DNA from 2 places in the Streptomyces sp. NPDC048392 genome. Region 2 is predicted to be linked to the other one. Evidence: riboswitches for the same ligand, from Rfam matches in the RefSeq annotation. Region 2 holds a riboswitch; the other holds the start of a gene.
What was found. Region 2 has a riboswitch for S-adenosylmethionine ahead of thrC (threonine synthase). Riboswitches for the same ligand answer to the same signal wherever they lie in the genome.

Region 1 (7,486 bases), on a different contig from region 2:
TTCACCGGCAAGGGTGGCGCCCTGACGCACGGCAAGTACGCGCCGAGCCTCGAGGGTGCCGACCCGAAGCACATCTACGAGGCCATGCAGACCGGCCCGCAGAACATGCCCTCCTTCCCCGACACCATGCTGTCGGAGCAGAACAAGAAGGACATCATCGCCTACCTGGACGCGGTCAACGGCGACGACTCCGAGAGCCCGGGTGGTCTCAGCCTCGGCGGACTCGGCCCGGTCAGTGAGGGTCTGTTCGCCTGGGTGTTCGGACTGGGCGTGCTGATCGCCGTCGCCGTCTGGGTCGCCGCTCGGACCGCAAAGGCCAAGAAGTCATGAGTAGCCAAGACATTCCAGAAGAGAACCTGCCCACCGCGCAGGACACCCCGCACGGTTCGGTGAAGGTCGCGGACGAGAAGAACCCGTTCGCCGACCCGGGCCTGCCGCCCCACGAGCCCCGGGTCCAGGACGTCGACGAGCGGGCCGCCAAGCGGTCCGAGCGCACGGTCGCCCTGCTGTTCACGCTGTCGATGCTGGCCACCATCGGCTTCATCGCCTCGTTCGTGGCGATCGACGTCGACAAGTCGGTCTACATCTTCCCGCTCGGTCACATCAGTGCGCTGAACTTCGCGCTCGGCATGACGCTCGGCGTCGCGCTGTTCGCCATCGGCGCGGGCGCGGTCCACTGGGCCCGCACCCTGATGTCCGACGAGGAGGTCGCCGACGAGCGCCACCCGATCGAGGCGTCCCCCGAGGTCCGTGCCAAGGTCCACGCGGACTTCAAGCAGGGTGCCAAGGAGTCCGTGATCGGGCGCCGCAAGCTGATCCGCAACACGATGCTGGGCGCGCTCACCCTGGTGCCGCTCTCCGGCGTCGTCCTGCTGCGCGACCTCGGCCCGCTGCCCGGGACCAAGCTCCGCCACACCCTGTGGTCCAAGGGCAAGCTGCTCGTCAACATGAACACCAACGAGCCGCTGCGTCCCTCCGACGTCGCGGTGGGCTCGCTCACCTTCGCCAAGCCCGAGGGCCTGGAGGAGCACGACGAGGAGTTCCAGAACGAGATCGCCAAGGCGGCCCTGATGATCATCCGGCTGGAGCCGGAGGCCATCAAGGACAAGCGCGAGCTCGAGTGGTCGCACGAGGGCATCGTGGCGTACTCGAAGATCTGCACCCACGTCGGTTGCCCGGTCTCCCTGTACGAGCAGCAGACGCACCACGCGCTCTGCCCCTGCCACCAGTCCACCTTCGACCTTGCCGACGGTGCCCGGGTCATCTTCGGTCCCGCCGGTCACGCCCTGCCGCAGCTGCGCATCGGCGTGAACGACGAGGGTTACCTCGAAGCGCTCAGCGACTTCGAAGTACCCGTCGGTCCTGCCTTCTGGGAGCGCGGATGAGCACTACAGCAAACGAAGCCCCCCGCTCTCGCGGGAAGGCACCGGCCGGCGAGCGCGTCGCCGACTGGGCCGACGGCCGGCTGGGGATCTACTCCCTGGCCAAGTCCAACATGCGCAAGATCTTCCCCGACCACTGGTCGTTCATGCTGGGTGAGGTCTGCCTCTACAGCTTCATCATCATCATCCTCACGGGTGTGTACCTGACGCTGTTCTTCCACCCGTCGATGACCGAGGTCACGTACCACGGCTCGTACGTGCCGCTGCAGGGCCAGCTGATGAGTGAGGCCTACGCCTCGACTCTGGACATCAGCTTCGACGTCCGCGGTGGTCTGCTGATCCGGCAGATCCACCACTGGGCCGCGCTGATCTTCCTGGCCGGCATGTTCGTGCACATGATGCGCGTCTTCTTCACCGGCGCGTTCCGCAAGCCGCGTGAGATCAACTGGCTGTTCGGCTTCCTGCTGCTCGTCCTGGGCATGTTCACCGGCTTCACCGGTTACTCGCTCCCGGACGACCTGCTCTCGGGTACCGGCATCCGCTTCATGGAGGGCGCGATCCTGTCCGTGCCGATCGTCGGCACGTACATCTCGTTCTTCCTGTTCGGCGGGGAGTTCCCCGGCCACGACTTCGTGTCCCGGTTCTACTCGATCCACATCCTGCTGCTGCCGGGCATCATGCTCGGGCTGCTGGTGGGCCACCTGATCCTGGTCTTCTACCACAAGCACACGCAGTTCGCGGGCCCCGGCAAGACCAACAAGAACGTCGTCGGCATGCCGCTGCTGCCGGTGTACACGGCGAAGGCCGGAGGCTTCTTCTTCCTGGTCTTCGGTGTGATCTCCGCCGTCTCGGCCATCGCCACGATCAACCCGATCTGGGCCATCGGCCCCTACCGGCCCGATCAGGTCTCCACCGGCGCACAGCCCGACTGGTACATGGGCTTCTCCGAGGGCCTGATCCGTGTGATGCCCGGCTGGGAGATCAACGCCTGGGGCCACACACTCGTCCTGGGCGTGCTCATCCCGCTGATGATCTTCCCGCTGGTCCTGGCGGCGATCGCGGTCTACCCGTTCATCGAGTCCTGGGTCACCGGCGACAGGCGCGAGCACCACATCCTGGACCGCCCGCGCAACGCCCCGACCCGTACGGCCTTCGGTGTCGCCTGGCTGACGGTCTACTTCGTGCTGCTGATCGGTGGCGGCAACGACCTGTGGGCCACGCACTTCCACCTGTCGATCAACGCGATCACCTGGTTCGTCCGCATCACCTTCTTCGTCGGACCGGTCCTCGCCTTCATCGCCACCAAGCGGATCTGCCTCGGCCTCCAGCGCCGGGACAGGGACAAGGTGCTGCACGGCCGCGAGTCGGGCATCATCAAGCGTCTGCCGCACGGTGAGTTCATCGAGGTGCACGAGCCGCTCAGCCAGGAGCAGCTGCACACGCTCACGGCTCACGAGCAGTACGAGCCGGCCGAGATCGGCCCGACGGTCGACGAGAACGGCGTCGAGCGCAAGGCGACGGGCGCCGAGAAGCTCCGCGCCAAGCTCAGCGAGGCGTACTACGGCGAGGAATCGCAGATTCCGAAGCCGACCGTCGAGGAGTACAAGGAGATCACGAGCGGCCACGGCCACCACTGACCCCTCAGCGTCGCCACACCACGGTCGAAGGGCCCCGTTCCGGTCTGCGGACGGGGCCCTTCGCCGTGCCCGGTGCTGGATAGGGTGGGCCCCGCACCCCCACTTCGACGACGCACACGAATCAGGAGCGGCTGATGAGCGCTGTGACCCCCGCTGGAGGCGACACCACGGCGGACCGCTCCTGGCCCGTCCTGCTGAACGGACTGCTGGACGGCCGCGACCTGTCCGCGGACGACACCGCCTGGGCACTGGACGTGATCATGCGCGGGGAGGCGACCGACGCGCAGATCGCCGGCTTCGCGGTGGCCCTGCGGTCCAAGGGCGAGACCGTCGACGAGCTCTCCGGTCTCGTGCGCACCATGTACGCCCACGCCAACGTGATCGAGGTGCCGGGGGAGACCGTCGACATCGTCGGTACCGGCGGCGACGGCGCCAAGACGGTCAACATCTCCACCATGTCGGCGATCGTCGTGGCCGGCACGGGAGCGAAGGTCGTCAAGCACGGCAACCGGGCCGCCTCCTCCGCGTCCGGCGCCTCCGACGTCCTGGAGAAACTCGGGGTCAATCTGGAGCTGACGCCGAAGCGGGTGGCGGAGGTCGCGGAGGAGGCCGGCATCACCTTCTGCTTCGCCGTGAGGTTCCACCCGGCGCTTCGCCATGTGGCGGCGGCCCGCGGGCAGCTCGGCATCCGCACGGTGTTCAACTTCCTGGGACCGCTGACCAACCCCGCCCGGGTGAAGGCCCAGGCGATCGGGGTCGCCCACGCCCGGATGGCACCGATCATCGCCGGTGTCTTCGCCGAGCGCGGTCACTCCTCCCTGGTCTTCCGCGGCGACGACGGCCTCGACGAGCTGACCACGACCTCCACCTCCCGGGTCTGGACCGTGCGGGACGGAAAGGTGACCGAGGAGACCTTCGACCCGCGGGACGTCGGTATCGAGCTGGTCCCGGTCGAGGCACTGCGCGGCGCCGACGCCTCCTACAACGCCGATGTCGCCCGCCGTCTGCTGGCGGGCGAGACGGGCCCGGTGCGTGACGCGGTCCTGCTGAACTCCGCGGCGGCGCTGGTGGCCCTGGAGCCCGGCGAGGGGACCCTGGCCGAGCGGCTGCGGGCCGGAATGGACCGGGCGGCCGAGGCGATCGACTCGGGCGCCGCCAAGCGCGCCCTGGACCGCTGGGTGGCCGCGAGCCACGCGTAGCGCGGCGGTGCGCCGATGTGACGTGCGTCCCGCGATCCGGACTCGGGTTGCGGGACGCCGATCACGTCCCATAGATTCTCGGTCAGGTCATGAGTGACAGTCATGAGGCCCCGGCCGACTGTCCGGCAACCCTCCGTCCGTGGCGGGGTGCCCCGGGTGAAGACCAGGCCGTGGACAGCAAGGTCCACGGCAAGCGCGGACCCCTCGCGAAACCAGGGGTCCTGGGTCGTCCGAGGGAGTCTCCCGTGAACCAGCGAATGCGCTAGGGCCGCAGAGCCCCGCCTCCGCATCGCCTTCTCCGCCTTCTCCGCCTTTCCGGGCTTCAGCCACGCCCGAGCCGTTCCGGTTCGGGTGGTGATGCCCGCTGCCTTCACGGGAGTACCCCCATGTCCGTCTCCACCCTTGCCGCCGACCAGGCCCTCCGCGCCCCGCTGCCCGTTCTCGGCCGGGACGTCACCGTTCCGCTCGTCACCGGTGGGGAGGTCGCCTACGCCGCGCTCGACTACGCCGCAAGCGCGCCCGCGCTCCAGCGGGTCTGGGACGACGTGGCCGCCTACGCCCCGTACTACGGCAGCGTCCACCGCGGCGCCGGGTACCTCTCGCAGCTGTCGACCGACCTGTTCGAGAACGCCCGCGGGACCGTCGCGGAGTTCCTCGGCTGCCGGGAGGAGGACCAGGTGGTCTTCACCCGGTCCACCACCGACTCCCTCAACCTGCTCGCCGCCGCGCTGCCCGCGGGCTGCCGGGTCTTCGTCTTCGAGACCGAGCACCACGCCTCACTGCTGCCCTGGCGGGACGCCGACGTGACCTGCCTCGACGCCCCGCGCACCCCCGCGCAGGCCGTCGGCACCCTTCAGCGGGCCCTCGCCGCCCGTGAGCCGTACGGGCCCGCCCTGGTCTGCGTCACCGGCGCCTCCAACGTCACCGGCGAGCTGTGGCCGGTGCGCGAACTGGCCGCCGCCGCGCACGCGCACGGCGCCCGGATCGTGCTGGACGCCGCCCAGCTCGCCCCGCACCGCCCCGTCTCGGTGACCGACCTGGACGTGGACTGGGTCGCCTTCTCCGGGCACAAGCTGTACGCCCCCTTCGGCTCCGGGGTGCTGGCCGGGCGCGCCGACTGGCTCCGTGAGGCCGAGCCGTACCTCGCCGGCGGCGGCGCCAGCCGCAGTGTCTCCCGGCGGGCCGACGGCGGCGTGGACGTCCAGTGGCACGACAGTGCCGCGCGGCACGAGGCCGGGTCGCCCAACGTCATCGGCGCCCACGCCGTCGCCTCGGCCTGCAGGGCGCTCACCGAGGCCGGGTTCGACACGCTGGTGGCCCGCGAGGAGTACCTGATCGGGAAGGTCAGGGAAGGCCTCGCGGAGGTGCCCCAGGTGCGGATCCTCTCCCTCTTCGGCGACGACGCGCCCCGCGTCGGCGTGCTGTCCTTCGTCGTCGAGGGCTGGAACAGCTCGCACTTCGCCGCCGCGCTCTCCGCCGAGTACGGCATCGGCGTGCGCGACGGCCTGTTCTGCGCCCACCCCCTGGTGCGCACCCTGCTCGGCAGCGCCCCCCAGACGCAGGGCGCGTGCGGCGCCCCCGAGGCGGTGCCCGGGGAGAAGTCCCTGAACGCCGTCCGCGTGAGCTTCGGCGCGGGCACCCCGGACGAGCACGTCGAGCGGTTCGTGAGCGCCGTCCGGGAACTGGTGAGCGAGGGGGCCCGCTGGAACTACCGCACCGAGGACGGGCGTTGCGTGCCCGACACGACCTCCGCCGCCGACGCCTGAGCAGACCGGGCCGCCCGGCCCGGCAGCCGGGTGCACCTGCTGGCCGGGGCCTTGCCGCGCGGGCTCCCGGTGGTCCCGGTGCCTCCCGCACGGGGAACCCTTCACGAAGGGGTCAGTTGTCGAGCCCGATGGCGAACGCCGCCTCCAGGTCGTGCTGCGAGTAGGTCCGGAACGCCACGTGGGTGTCCGTGCCCTCCACGCCCGGGATCCTGCTGATCCGGCCGGGGATGACCTCGGCCAGGTCCTCGTGCTGATGCACGCGCACCATGGCGATCAGGTCGTAGGTGCCGGTGACGGAGAAGACCTCGCTGACACTCTCCAGCGCGGCGATCTGCTCCGCGATCTCGGGAATGCGGTCCACGCTGGTCTTGATGAGGACGATCGCACTGATCACGGCTGGTTCTCTCCCTCGGGCGCCGCCACTGGAACGCTCTTCACTCTAGTCGTACGTCCAAACCGCACCCAGGCGAAGACGAAGCCCAGTGCGAAGCCCACCAGATGCGCGAGGTACGCCACCCCCGGGCCGTCACCGGCCCGCCCCGCCGCCATCCACTGCAGGGCCGCCCAGAACGGCAGCACGAGCCAGGCGGGGAAGCGCAGCGGCAGGAAGAAGAGGAAGGGCAGGAGGCTGGTCACCCGGGCCCTGGGGAAGAGGAACAGGAACGCGCCGAGGACCGCGGAGATCGCCCCCGAGGCGCCGACCAGGGACTGCTGGGAGTGATCGTTGGCGCCCGCGTAGCCGAGCAGGGCCAGGTAGCCGCAGCCGAGGTAGAACAGGGCGAACTGGAGCCGGCCCATCCGTTCCTCGGTCATCGCGCCGAAGACGCAGAGGAAGAGCATGTTGCCCAGCAGGTGCACCCAACTGCCGTGGACGAACAGGGCCGTGGCCGGGGTGAGGGCGGACCCGGGGGAGTCCTCGAACAGTTCTGCGGGGATCACGCCCCAGCGGCGGAAGTAGGCGCGCTGCGCGGCGAGCAGCTCGTCCCCGCCGCCGTACAACGGATTCAGACCCGCCGCCGGGCTGATCAGGAACAGCAGGCAGCACAGCGTGATCAGTGTGTACGTCACCGGTGCCGCCCGGCCCCGCGACGGGCGGGCCGGTCCGAGCGCCCTGACCGTTCCGACCGTTCTGCGGGCCACCGTGCTCCAGTTGCGGATCATGGGCACAGAGCATGACGCAACGGGCCCAGGGGCTCGTAGCGCCTCGCCGCCGTGGACACGCGGGCGTCGGGTACCCGCCAGGCCTTAGGGTTACGAGCCACACGCACCGGGGCGGCCCGGCGCGTCACCGACACTGGAAGAGAGTGAACAGCCACGATGACGGTTCCCCTGCCGACCGACACGACGCGGTGGCGCTGCACCCTCTGCGGCAACCTCACCCGCTTCGACGTGACCCGGGCCTCGAAGGTCGTCGAGTACGTGCACCTCGATCTGGCCGGCGAGCCGAAGGTGGAGGAGCGCGAGGTGCTCAGTGAGACCATCGAGTCGGTGCGGTGCCGCTG
Region 2 (7,486 bases):
GCGGGTTACCGGCCTGGGCGGATCACCGTACCTGGGCGGATCACCGTGCCGGGCCGGATCACCGCGGCGGGACGGCCCGGTGGCCCGGATGCGGCTAGGCCGCCACCGGGCGGCGGTCCGCCCCGGTGCCCGCGCGGGCCGTCTTCCGCCGTGATGCGGTCCGCGGGCGAGGCGTGGGTCCGGCCCCGGCGGGATAGGTTCGCGGTATGGGCAGCCACCAGGAATCCATCCGCGACGACTCCCCACGCCCCCTGCCGACGCCCGCGACGGCGGCCGGACGCGAAGGGCTCGACGCCCTCCTCGCGCGCCCCGGCCGCGCGGTGATCGCGCTCGACTTCGACGGCACGCTCGCCCCGATCGTGCCCGACCCCGACCAGGCCCGGGCCCACCCCGGCGCGGTGCCCGCCCTCGCGGCGCTCGGCCCGAAGGTCGCCTCGATCGCGGTCATCACCGGCCGCCCCGCCGAGGTCGCCGTCCGCCACGGAGGATTCGCGGACGTCCCCGGCCTCGACCACCTCGTCGTCCTCGGCCACTACGGCGCCGAGCGCTGGGACGCCGCCACCGGCACGCTCGCCACCCCCGCACCGCACCCCGGCGTCACCGCCGTCCGCGCCGAACTGCCCGGGCTGCTGGAGCGGTCCGGGGCGGCGCGGGGCACCTGGCTGGAGGACAAGGGCCACGCGGTCGCCGTCCACACCCGCCGCGCCCCCGACCCCCAGGCCGCCTTCGACGCCCTGCGCGCCCCCCTCGCCGGCCTGGCCTCCCGGCACGGCCTGATCGTCGAACCGGGCCGCATGGTCCTGGAACTGCGCCCACCAGGCATGGACAAGGGCGCGGCGCTGCGCTCCCACGTCCACTCCCTCGGCGGAGAGTCCGTCCTCTTCGCGGGCGACGACCTCGGCGACCTCCCCGCCTTCGCGGCCGTCGACACCCTGCGCACGGAGGGCACGCCCGGTCTCCTGGTGTGCAGCGGCAGCGACGAGGTGACGGAGCTGAGGAAGCGCGCCGACGTCGAGGTGGACGGCCCCGCCGGAGTGGTGGCGCTGCTGAGTGCCCTCGCCGGCCACCTGGGCTGAGCCGACGTCAAGGGAAGCCGCCCCGCCCGTCGCCGGGAGCAGCTCGGTCGGCGGGGAGACCGGCCACTGCCCGCCGGTCCGGGGGCAGCAGCCCGCTGTCAGCCCCGCAACGCCTCGAGCTGCTCCAGGAACCAGCGCGCCGGCGGCAACGCGGTGGCGGCGGCGGCGAGCCGCTTCGACCGCTCGATCCGCTCGCCCGCCGGCAGGCCGAGCGCCTCGTGCAGGGCCCGAGCCGTCCCCGTCACGTCGTACGGATTGACGACGAACGCGTCCTCGCCCAGTTCCTCGTACGCCCCCGCCTCCCGCGACAGCACCAGCGCGCACCCCCCGTCGGAGAGGAGCGGCACCTCCTTGGCGACGAGGTTCATCCCGTCCCGGACGGGGTTGACGAGCGCCACGTCCGCCAGCCGGTACGCCGCCAGCGACCGCGCGAAGTCGTCCTTCACATGCAGGACGACCGGCGTCCACCCCGGCGTACCGAACTCCTCGTTGACCGCGTCGGCCACCCGCTGCACCTCGGCCGTGTAGTCCCGGTACACGGCGAGATCCTGCCGCGAGGGGTACGCGAACGCGACGTGCACGACCCGCTCGCGCCACTCGGGCCGCTCGGTCAGCAGCTCCCGGTACGCCAGCAGACCCCGCACGATGTTCTTCGACAGCTCGGTCCGGTCCACCCGCACGATCGTCCGGCGCGCACCGCCGTCGGGAGCCGTGCCGATCTCCTCCCGCAGGGCCGCCATCCGCTCCTCCACGTCGGCCTCGTGCGACCGCTTCCGCAGGAAGTCCCCGTCGGCGCCGAGCCCGTGCACGCCGATCCGCGTGCCGCCGACCCCGCCCACCACGGCGTCGCAGCACGCGGTGAACGCGTCGGCCCACCGCCGCGTGAGGAACCCGAGCCGGTCGGCACCCAGCATGCCGCGCAGCACCTGCTCGGCGATGTCGTCCGGCAGCAGCCGGAAGTAGTCGACCGGGGCCCACGGGGTGTGCGAGAAGTGTCCGATCCTGAGGTCGGGCCGCAGCTCGCGCAGCATGCCCGGCACCAGCGTCAGGTGGTAGTCCTGCACGACCGCGACCGCGCCCTCGGCCGCCTCCTCGGCCAGCGCCTCGGCGAAGGCCCGGTTGTACGCCTCGTAGGAGGCCCACTGCCGCCGGAACTCCGCGTCGAAGACCGGCTCCAGCGGCGTCTGGTAGAGCATGTGGTGCACGAACCACAGCACCGAGTTGGCGATCCCGTTGTACGCGTCCGCGTGCACGTCGGCCGGCACGTCCAGCATCCGTACGCCGTCCTCGCCGACCCCGCGCCGCACCGCCTCGCGGTCGCCCTCGCCCAACGCGGAGCACACCCACAGCGCCCCCGCGTCCGGCCCGATGGCCGACAGTCCCGAGACCAGTCCGCCACCACCCCGTCTGGCGTTGAGCGAACCGTCCTCCCGCACCTCGTACGAGACCGGCCCCCGATTGGAGGCGACCACCACCTGAGCAGCACCGAAGCTTGAAGCCATACGCCTCAACCTAGCCCGGCCCCGAAAACCTCAAACGTGCTCGCGCGTCACCTCGGCGGCGATTCGGTCACACGTCTTGTGCGGGAAGTGTGAACGGGCCGAGGATGCGCGGTGTACATTTCAACTTTCTGGGGGGTGGGCGCACCATGCCCATACGTAGGCGGTACCCGCGCACGAGCAGACTCGCCGGCACGGCCGCGCTGATCGCGGCCGCCGCGCTGGCACTGGCCGGCTGCGGCGACGGAGACGCCGGCCCGGCGGCGGCCGCGCGACCCGCGACGGCCACCGCCACCGACACCGCCACGCCGAGCGGCAGTCCCACCCCCGAGGCCGCCCCCAGCACCGAGACACCGACCCCCACGCCGACCCCCGCCGCCGTCACGCTGCCGGACCTCACCGGCCGCAGCATGGGGTCCGCCGTCCTCACCGCCAAGAAGGCGAAGGTCGACTTCACCGTGCGGCTGCAGGGCACCGGTCGGCGGGCCTCGTCCTGGGGCTCCGGCGAGAAGGTCTGCGAGCAGAGCGGCGGACCCGGCACCGTGACCTTCACCGTCCCCCGCGACGGCCGCGACTGCGCCGGACGCCTGCTGCACACCCCCGAGCCGGCCCCGAAGCCGTCGAAGACGCGGGACGGCGGCACGGGCTCGACCGGTGGCGGCAACGGTGGCGGCACGGGCGGCGGCACCGGCGCCTGCGAGCTGACGAGCCCCGCGGGCAACTGCTACGCCGACGGCCAGTTCTGCGCCGGCAGGCACCACGGCCTGAGCACCCACGGCCGCGGCGGCGAGTACCTGACCTGTGAGCGGGACTCCGGCGGCACCTGGCGCTGGTCGGACGGCGTCCCCGGCTGACGCTCAGGCCACCCTCCGGGCCGCGTACTCCGCGATCTCCGCCATCGGGGGCCGTTCCTCGGTGTCCACGGCGAAGGTGCGCGGCTCGAAGCCGTCGACGCCCCGCTCGAACTGGGTGAGCGCCGGCCGGATCAGGTGGCCGCGGGCCAGCCGGAGCTGGGCGGTGCGGTAGATCGCCGCGGCCATCCGGCCCAGCGCCCGCCCGTCCTGGTGGCGGTGGACGCGCACCCCGACGTCGACCTGGGCGAGCGCGTCCAGACCCACCAGGTGCAGGGCGTCGACCAGCATGCCCAGCTCCACGCCGTAACCGACCGGGAAGGGGAGCCGTTCGAGCAGGGAGCGGCGGGCCGCGTACTCGCCGCTCAGTGGCTGGACGAAGCCGGCCAGTCGCGGCCAGTGCATGTTGAGCAGCGGCCGGGCCATCAGCTCCGTGACCCGGCCGCCCTGCCCGGCCGCCCCGTCCAGCGGACGGTCGTACACGGCCTTGACGAGGTGCACGTCCGGGTCGGTGAGCAGCGGCCCCACGATCCCGGAGACGAAGTCGGCGGAGAACTCGCGCAGGTCCGCGTCGACGAAGCAGACGATGTCGCCGCCGGTGACCAGCAGCGATCGCCACAGCACCTCGCCCTTGCCGGGCACGGCCGGGATTCGCGGGAGGATCGCGTCCCGGTGCACCACTCGCGCGCCCGCCGCCGCGGCCACCTCCGACGTACGGTCGCTCGAACCGGAGTCCACGACCACGATCTCGTCGACGAGCGGGGTCCGGAGCATCAGCTCCCGCCGGATCACCGTGACGATGTCGCCGACCGTCGCCTCCTCGTCGAGGGCGGGGAGCACCACGCTGACCGACTGCCCGGTGGCGTGCTTGGCGGACAGGATCTGCTGGATCGGCCGGTCCGCGGCGGACCAGGAGCGTGCGCTCAGCCAGCGCTCGACTTCTTCCAGCACGTCCCGAAGCTCCTTTGTGATCCATCTCGCGGTACGGACGACTATCTCAACCGTCCTGGCCTTCGGTTACAGTCTTGAACAACGCGTGGGACCACCGCATGCCGGGGTCGCCGCGCGCACAACGGAAAAACAACCACATACCGCTCATCCAGAGGGGCAGAGGGATACGGCCCGATGAAGCCCCGGCAACCCTCCAGCCGGCTCTTGTCACACAGACGTGGCGGGGCTCCCGGCTAGGGAAGGTGCCAAATCCGTCTCACGGCGAGATGCGTCGTGAGGAAGATGAGGAGAAAGGGCCTCGCCTCCATGGCTGTGCAGACTGCCGAAAGCACCACGAACTCCGCGAACGCAGCGAACCCCACGGTCGACCTCGGTCCCGCCGCGGCGCTGAGCTGTCGGGAGTGCGGCCACCGGGTACCGCTCGGACCGGTCTTCGCCTGCGAGGAGTGTTTCGGCCCCCTCGAGATCGCCTACGACTTCTCGGCCTACGACACCGAGGAACTGCGCAAGCGGATCGAAGCGGGCCCGGCCAACATCTGGCGCTACGCCCCGCTGCTGCCCGTCCCCGCCGACGTGGCCGACAAGCCGAACATCAACCCCGGCTGGACCAAGCTCGTCAAGGCCGACAACCTCGCCCGCGAACTCGGCGTCACCGGCGGCCTGTACGTCAAGGACGACTCCGGCAACCCCACGCACTCCTTCAAGGACCGCGTCGTCGCCCAGGCCATCGAGGCCGCCCGCGCCTTCGGCTTCACCACCCTGTCCTGCTCCTCCACCGGCAACCTCGCGGGTGCCGTCGGCGCCGCCGCCGCCCGCGCCGGTTTCCGCTCCTGCGTGTTCATCCCGCACGACCTGGAGCAGGGCAAGGTCGTCATGGCCGCCGTCTACGGCGGTGAGCTGGTCGGCATCCAGGGCAACTACGACGACGTGAACCGCTTCTGCTCCGAGCTGATCGGCGACCCGGCCGGCGAGGGCTGGGGCTTCGTCAACGTCAACCTGCGCCCGTACTACGCCGAGGGCTCCAAGACCCTGGCGTACGAGATCTGCGAGCAGCTCGGCTGGCGGCTGCCCGACCAGCTCGTCGTCCCGATCGCCTCCGGCTCCCAGCTCACGAAGATCGACAAGGGGCTGCAGGAGCTGATCAAGCTCGGTCTGGTCGAGGACAAGCCGTACAGGATCTTCGGCGCGCAGGCCGAGGGCTGCTCGCCGGTCTCCACGGCGTACAAGGCCGGTCACGACGTGGTCCGCCCGCAGAAGCCGGACACCATCGCCAAGTCGCTGGCCATCGGCAACCCGGCCGACGGCCCCTACGTCCTCGACATCGCGCGCCGCACCGGCGGTGCCGTGGAGGACGTGACCGACGAGCAGGTCGTGGACGCGATCAAGCTGCTCGCCCGTACCGAGGGCATCTTCGCGGAGACGGCGGGCGGCGTGACGGTCGGCGTGACGAAGAAGCTGATCGAGAACGGCGTCCTCGACCCGGCGCTCAGCACCGTCGTCCTCAACACCGGCGACGGACTCAAGACCCTCGACGCGGTGGCCGGCACCGGCCTCAGCGCCACCATCCGCCCGAACCTGGACTCCTTCCGAGAGGCTGGCCTCGCATGAGCGTGACCGTTCGCATCCCGACCATCCTGCGCACCTACACCGGCGGCAGGGCCGAGGTCGATGCCGAGGGCGCCAACCTCGGGGAGATCATCTCCGACCTGGAGAAGAACCACACCGGCATCGCCGCCCGCGTCCTGGACGACCAGGGCAGGCTGCGCCGCTTCGTCAACGTCTACGTCAACGACGACGACGTCCGCTTCGAGCAGGGCCTGGAGACCGCGACCCCGGACGGCGCGGGGGTTTCGATCATCCCGGCGGTCGCCGGCGGCTGATCCCCGCTGATCTCCCGCTGATACTTCCGGTAGTGCGTCTTGCCCTCTCCGTAAGAGAAGCGGAGGGGGCAATTCCATTGGGTTGAGCGCGGTAGAGTTGGGGAACGCGCTCCCGATCACGACAACGGGAACCGTGAATTCCTGCCGCCGGCCCGACAAGAAGCAGCCAAAGTGTGGGCGTGTTTCGCGGCTTTTACTCCTTTTGAGTGACCTGACTTGACCCGAATTCAGGCGAATTCTCGCCACATTCCGGACCGGGTGCGTCCAGATTTCTCGTCCGATTGACCTGTTGCAGACGGCAGTTGGACAGATACATTCAGCCGCGGTCGACGCGTTCCGGCGCACGCCCCCGGTCGTGGGGGGCGAGGTCTGACCCGGGTCCGCGAAGTGCGGATCTGTGCAAGGGCCAGTAATAGGGGAGTTAGGCATGGCTCAGGGCACCGTCAAGTGGTTCAACGCGGAGAAGGGGTACGGCTTCATCGCGGTCGACGGTGGTGCGGATGTTTTCGTCCACTACAGCGCGATTCAGATGGACGGCTACCGCACCCTCGAAGAAGGCCAGCGGGTCGAGTTCGAGATCTCGCAGGGTCAGAAGGGCCCGCAGGCCGACATGGTTCGCCTCAGCGCCTGAGACGTCCGGCCACCGCAAGCGAACGGTTCTTCTCCGAAGGGCCCGCACCTCCCAACCGGGGGGTGCGGGCCCTTCGGCCTGCCCGGACACCTGCCCGGACACCCGCCCGGTCCCTGTTCGCGGGTGGCTGACCGCATGGCCGATCCGTGGGAGGCGCTTGCACTCGACGGGGGCGAGTGCTAATCATTGGCGTTAGCACTCTGAAGGTGAGAGTGACAACGAAGGACCGGGTCGGTGAGGCCCGCAGGCCGAGTGGGGAAGGAACCACAACGCCGGCGAGCCGTCCGTCGCGGGCGCGGGCGCGGTCCGAAGGAATCACCCCCAGTCCTGGAGGGACCACTTCACATGGCCAAGATCATCGCGTTCGACGAGGAGGCACGGCGCGGCCTCGAGCGCGGCATGAACCAGCTCGCGGACGCCGTCAAGGTGACGCTCGGCCCCAAGGGCCGCAACGTCGTCCTCGAGAAGAAGTGGGGCGCCCCCACGATCACCAACGATGGTGTATCCATCGCCAAGGAGATCGAACTCGAGGACCCGTACGAGAAGATCGGCGCCGAGCTGGTCAAGGAAGTCGCCAAGAAGACGGACGACGTCGCCG

Region 1: it holds a riboswitch for S-adenosylmethionine, as region 2 does, so the genes downstream of both, ACGFYH_RS02460 (aminotransferase class V-fold PLP-dependent enzyme) here and thrC (threonine synthase) in region 2, are expected to answer to the same signal.

What each region holds. Positions count from the first base shown of each region.
Region 1 is NZ_JBICYB010000001.1:567,729-575,214, forward strand. It holds gene ACGFYH_RS02440 (c-type cytochrome) at 1-330, shown strand, start outside; gene ACGFYH_RS02445 (Rieske 2Fe-2S domain-containing protein) at 327-1,385, shown strand; gene ACGFYH_RS02450 (cytochrome bc complex cytochrome b subunit) at 1,382-3,019, shown strand; gene trpD (anthranilate phosphoribosyltransferase) at 3,154-4,218, shown strand; SAM riboswitch class IV at 4,304-4,420, shown strand; gene ACGFYH_RS02460 (aminotransferase class V-fold PLP-dependent enzyme) at 4,605-5,984, shown strand; gene ACGFYH_RS02465 (Lrp/AsnC family transcriptional regulator) at 6,097-6,378, opposite strand; gene ACGFYH_RS02470 (rhomboid family intramembrane serine protease) at 6,375-7,145, opposite strand; gene ACGFYH_RS02475 (hypothetical protein) at 7,302-7,486, shown strand, end outside.
Region 2 is NZ_JBICYB010000005.1:156,399-163,884, reverse strand. It holds gene otsB (trehalose-phosphatase) at 207-1,076, shown strand; gene ACGFYH_RS10560 (trehalose-6-phosphate synthase) at 1,175-2,578, opposite strand; gene ACGFYH_RS10555 (hypothetical protein) at 2,725-3,429, shown strand; gene ACGFYH_RS10550 (glucosyl-3-phosphoglycerate synthase) at 3,433-4,377, opposite strand; SAM riboswitch class I at 4,519-4,666, shown strand; gene thrC (threonine synthase) at 4,684-5,985, shown strand; gene ACGFYH_RS10540 (MoaD/ThiS family protein) at 5,982-6,257, shown strand; gene ACGFYH_RS10535 (cold-shock protein) at 6,685-6,888, shown strand; gene groL (chaperonin GroEL) at 7,234-7,486, shown strand, end outside.